Linked DNA regions of Acetivibrio cellulolyticus CD2. The protein of the gene in region 1 interacts with the protein of each later gene in a pairwise test. Links are inferred from orthologs where the notes say so. Each region holds a gene or a part of one and is shown on either strand. Other genes may lie near its edges.

Region 1 (3,007 bases):
ATAAATTCGCTGTTGTCAATATTTGTAAATATCAGAGGCAAATTTTGAAATGCTCCAATAGGACAAATACAACCGGATGTATAAAAGCCAAGCAAAGCAATACTTATTCCTAATAAGGCATATCGTGCAAATTTTCTTTTGGAAGTTCTCTGAAGCAATAACGCTGCTATTAGCAGTATTAGCATACCAAGGAAATTTATACTTAAAAATTTGCTTATTATATTTACATCTCCTTCTATTGCAAAAGCGTATCTAAGGGGAACTGCTATGGAAAAAACTATTAATAGAAATATAATCACTTTTTTATAATCTGACATTTATTCACCTCTTCCAATCTTTGCTTATAATTATAAAATATTACTTATTACTATGTCCACAATTTCAACTTAAGCACTGAATATATTTTTATTATAATTTACTTCGATTTTTAAATATCCGCGAAATTAAGGCAAAAGTTCGGCAATTCCTCGTTGGTTCCAAACTATGAAAGCAGTAGATTGTTTAAGAGGTTGGAAAGTCTAAAAAATAACTGCTTATTGTATTTACTTTGATATCTGCATTTGGTAAAATGATATAAATATCTTAAAAGATGATGATTGAGTAGAGTAATTTGGCTACCCCATAAAGAGAGGAGATGTCAGCGGCTGAAAGCAGCTCCTGGGCAATGGACTGATGAAGTGCACTCATGAATTGGAAGGTTGAAAGCGTGTGTAAATGCGAAGGTAGACCTTCACGGAGACGCTCCGTTATGCAGCATAAGATGGTTTTTCCAATTAGAGTGGAACCGCGTTTAACCTCGCCTCTATATATTTTTATAGGCGGGGTTTTTTAGTTGAGTAATTTGCAGGTTTATTGTCTTAAAATAGAATAGCCTAAACCTTACTGAGACTTTACTTAGTGAAACATGCATATACTTTAATGTAGACTTTTAAAATATGACTTTGGGGGGAAATATAATCATAATCTTATCTAATTAGGGGGGGTTGAACATGTTTAAGCAAATGTTGGAAGATGCAAGATCAATAGCTCAAAGAGATCCGGCAGCAAAAAACTCATTCGAAGTAATTTTGCTGTATCCTGGGTTTCACGCAATTTGTTTCCACCGTTTGTCACATTGGTTCTATAAAAACGAAATGTTTTTTATTGCCCGTATGATTTCTCAGTTTGCAAGGTTTCTCACAGGAGTTGAAATTCACCCCGGTGCAGTAATTGGTAATGGCCTTTTTATAGACCACGGTATGGGGGTTGTCATAGGAGAGACTGCTGAAATAGGTGATAACTGTACTATATATCACAATGTTACACTTGGCGGTACAGGCAAGGATACCGGCAAAAGGCATCCTACAGTGGGGAATAATGTTTTGATAAGTACGGGTGCAAAGATACTTGGCCCATTCAAGGTTGGAGATAATTCAAGAATAGGTGCAAATGCAGTAGTGCTCAACGAAGTAGAACCTAACACTACAGTAGTTGGAGTTCCAGGAAGAGCGGTGAAAAGAGGAGATAAAAAAGTCAGCGCTTCTTTTGAACTCGATCAGGTACATATTCCGGACCCGGTTGCACAGGAGTTGTGCAAGATACTTTATAGGATTGAAAACCTGGAAAACCTTGTTACAAAAGAACATGGCATAGAGCTTGATGATGCAATAAAGCAAATGCCTAGAGATATATTCGAGAGAGAATGCCAAAAAAAAGTTAAGGAAGGCGATAGAGATGAAAATTTATAACACTTTGACAAGAAAGAAAGAAGAATTTGTACCCATTAATGAAAAAGAAGTCAGGATGTATTCCTGCGGACCTACTGTATACAACTACTTCCATATTGGAAATGCAAGGCCGTTTATTATATTTGATACAGTGAGAAGATATCTGGAGTATAGAGGATATGACGTGAAATTTGTACAGAACTTCACTGACATTGACGACAAGATGATAAAAAGGGCTAATGAGGAAGGAATTACTGTCAAGGATCTTGCAGACAGGTTTATAAAGGAATACTTTATTGATGCCAAAGGTCTCGGAATTGATGAGGCTACAGTTCATCCAAAGGCAACTGAGAATATTGATGCTATTATTGATCTGATAAAGAAGCTTGAGGAAAATGGGTTTGCATATAATGTAAATGGTGATGTATACTTCAGTATTGGAAAGTTTAAAGAGTACGGCAAGCTTTCTCATCACTCCTTAGAAGATTTGGCAATTGGCTCAAGCGTAAATGTGGATGAAAGAAAGCAGAATCCCATGGATTTTGCAGTATGGAAGGCACAAAAACCGGGTGAACCTGCATGGGATAGCCCATGGGGCAAAGGAAGGCCAGGTTGGCATATAGAGTGCTCAGCAATGGCTAATAAATACCTTGGAGAGACAATAGACATTCATAGCGGCGGACAGGATCTTATATTCCCTCACCACGAGAATGAGATTGCACAGAGTGAGGCTGCCAGCGGCAAACCTTTTGCAAAGTATTGGATGCACAATGGATTTATAAATGTAAATAATGAAAAGATGTCAAAATCCGCCGGAAACTTCTTTACCGTAAGGGATATTGTTGAGAAGTTTGATTATGAAGTAATCAGGTTTTTTATGCTGTCTGCACACTACAGAAGTCCGATAAACTTCAGTGCGGATCTTCTGGAACAAGCTCAAAACGGCCTTGAGAGGATATACAACTGCCTTGATAATTTGGTATACCTTGGCGAACATGCCCAGGCAAAAGAAATGTCAGATGAAGAGAAGTCGCTTCAAAGCAGACTTTTGGAGATAAAGGGCAAGTTTATTGAAGGTATGGATGATGACCTGAACACTGCAGATGCCATTGCAGCAATATTTGATATAGTAAAAGAGGTAAACTCCAATATCACTGCAAGCTCAAACTCTTCCAAGGAAATAATTGATTTTTCCCATTCATTGATAAGAGAACTGGGAGGAGTTTTGGGTATAGGCCAAAAGCAGAAGGAGAACAATCTTGACAGCGAGGTTGAAGCTCTTATCAGCCAGAGACAACAGG
Region 2 (2,885 bases), on another replicon or contig:
AAAATGCGATAGTAAGAATTTGGACATTGATGTACCTGATTCTTATTATCGCATTTTTTCTGGAATCTAAAAATAACTTTTTTGACAGCATAGATTATTTATGTGTAAAATGATAGAAGTACCAAAAGGTAAAAAATACGAAGTAATATTTGGGCTATTCCTAAATGTGTATTTAAAAATAAAAAATCTGGAATATTATATCTAAGAATTTATTGACAAGACTATTTTGAAATATTATAATATAAAACATATAGGATTAGTTGGGAAAGCGAGGTGGATAAAATGAAATTCTCGACTAAGGGAAGATATGGACTCAGAGCAATGGTTGACCTTGCAGTGCATGCAAAAGGAGAGCACGTTGCACTATGCAGTATTGCAGAAAGGCAAGGGATTTCAATGAATTATCTGGAACAGGTCTTTTCTGTATTGAGAAAATCAGGGCTGGTTAAAAGTGTTAAGGGTGCGCAGGGAGGATATATATTGTCGGAGTCTCCGGCAGATATAAAGGTTGGACGGATTTTAAGAGTTCTCGAAGGTCCCCTTTCTGTTATTGATGAGGATGCAGAAAATTCCACGGAAAATGAATCGAGAATACAGAGTTGTATTAGGATGTGTGTATGGGATAAGATGAATGAATCTTTGAACGATTTGGCGGATTCTCTCACATTGGAGGATCTTGTAGATAACTACTGGAAAATGAATGGAATTGAAGATACAATGTATTACATTTAATTTTTTTGCACTAAATATGATAAAACAAATAGGAAAAGTCTTTTAAAGATGGGTGTTGCCAGCTAACTAATTGAAATAGCTAGAAAACATCAGTGTTTATGAATGTATTGACATATTTTTATGGCAGGATTAAAATAATATAAAACATATAAGAAAACTAGGAATAATTTATGATGGAGGCGATGAAATGTCCAAAATTGCAAAAAATCTCATTGAACTTATTGGTAATACGCCATTATTGGAATTAAATAATTATAACAAGGAAAATAGTCTTGAAGCAAAGGTAATAGCAAAGCTTGAATACTTTAATCCAGCATCGAGTGTTAAAGATAGAATTGGTTATGCAATGATAAAAGACGCTGAAGATAAGGGCTTAATCAACAAAGATACGGTTATAATTGAGCCTACTAGTGGAAACACAGGAATTGCACTTGCATTTGTTGCGGCTGCAAGAGGCTACAAACTTATTATTACTCTTCCTGATACTTTTAGTGTTGAAAGAAGAAATCTGCTAAAGGCATTGGGTGCAGAACTGGTACTTACCCCGGGTGCTGAAGGCATGGCAGGGGCAATCAAAAAGGCTGAAGAATTAGCCTCACAGACTCCAAATTCTTATATACCTCAACAGTTTAAAAATCCTGCAAACCCTGAAATTCACAGAAGGACAACAGCTGAAGAGATATGGAGAGATACCGATGGAACTGTGGATATTTTCGTAGCAGGTGTTGGAACAGGTGGTACGATAACAGGTGTAGGAGAAGTTATAAAACAGAGAAAGCCTGAATTAAAAGTGGTTGCAGTAGAGCCTTTTGATTCTCCGGTTTTGTCAGGCGGGAAAAAGGGTTCTCATAAGCTACAGGGCTTAGGGGCAGGGTTTGTACCGGATGTTCTAAATTTAAAGATTGTAGATGAAATACTTAAAGTAAAAAATGAAGATGCTTTTGAAACAGCAAGAAAGCTAGCCAGCACAGAAGGACTTCTGGTTGGAATATCATCTGGAGCTGCGGTGTTTGCAGCTACACAAATTGCACAGAGGCCAGAAAACAAAGGTAAAAACATAGTTGTTATACTTCCTGATACTGGAGAAAGGTATCTTTCGACACAGCTTTTTCTGGATTGACAAGATAAGTACAATAAAAGAAGTGGCAATTCAATTTACCACTTATGTTTTATATTTGATTTTCAGCTTTTTAATAGATACTTGACTAAGATTATAGGAAAACCCATGAACCATATCTGACGAAGCGGTTCATGGGTTCTTAGTGTTCTAAAGAGTTTCATTCATACTTCCGGTTCTATAACCCTTCAAATCCAAAGAAGTGTAGGTAAATCCAAGTTCTTTGAAATAAGCATAGATATTATTAGCTAAATTCTTCCGAAATACTTGCTCAATTTCGTTGGGAGACAACTCAATTCTAGCCAGTTCTCCATGATGTCTTACCCGAACCTGTCTAAATCCTAAATCAATTAGGAACTGTTCAGCTTTGTCAACCATTTGAAGCTTTTCTCTTGTTATAGTCTGTCCATATGGAAATCTTGAAGAAAGACATGCAAAGGATGGTTTGTCCCAAGTGCTAAGACCCATTTCCTTGGATAAGAATCTTATATCATCCTTTGTAAGCTCTGCTTCCCTTAAAGGGCTTACTACCAAAAGCTCTTCAACCGCCTTCAATCCTGGTCTGAAATCACTTAAATCATCATGATTTGAACCTTCGAATACATATTTTAAATTTTCCTTTTTGGCAATGTCATTTATCTTGCTGAAAAGTTCATGCTTGCATATATAACATCTGTTTGTAGAGTTTTGTGCAAAGCCTTCTAATTCAAGCTCTTCTGAAGCAATTGTCAAATGCCTTATACCGTATTTATTGATGAATTCAACTGCTTCATTGTATTCTCTTTCTGGGAAAGTTGCTGATTTTGCAGTTACAGCAAGGACATTATTTCCTAAAACATCAAAAGCTACTTTTAAAAGGAAGGATGAATCTACTCCTCCTGAAAATGCAACAACAGCACTTCCTAATGATTCTATATGTTTTTTTAGCTTTTCAAGCTTGGCAGATGCATCCATAGACAATTAACCCCCTATTGATTTCTTCAATGCCTGGTCTAAATCATATATCAAATCATCTACATCTTCTATTCCGATTGAA

The links. The genes of interacting proteins can lie anywhere in the genome.
Region 2: the proteins of epsC (region 1) and cysK interact in binary tests that used the Escherichia coli proteins (3 or more experiments, as listed by UniProt). The link is inferred for Acetivibrio cellulolyticus CD2 from one-to-one orthologs.

What each region holds. Positions count from the first base shown.
Region 1 is NZ_JH556653.1:1,757,463-1,760,469, reverse strand. What follows is about bases 124-2,858. They hold epsC (serine O-acetyltransferase EpsC), read left to right. Parts: upstream 124-989; coding sequence 990-1,727; downstream 1,728-2,858. Other genes in these bases: cysS (cysteine--tRNA ligase), read left to right, coding at 1,714-2,858; ACECE_RS0209780 (4Fe-4S binding protein), read right to left, coding at 124-317. Also shown: more of ACECE_RS0209780, read right to left, coding at 1-123; more of cysS, read left to right, coding at 2,859-3,007.
Region 2 is NZ_JH556651.1:67,000-69,884, forward strand. It holds cysK (cysteine synthase A), read left to right. Parts: upstream 1-919; coding sequence 920-1,852; downstream 1,853-2,885. Other genes in the region: ACECE_RS0200255 (RrF2 family transcriptional regulator), read left to right, coding at 283-732; larE (ATP-dependent sacrificial sulfur transferase LarE), read right to left, coding at 2,000-2,803; ACECE_RS0200270 (homocysteine synthase), read right to left, coding at 2,810-2,885.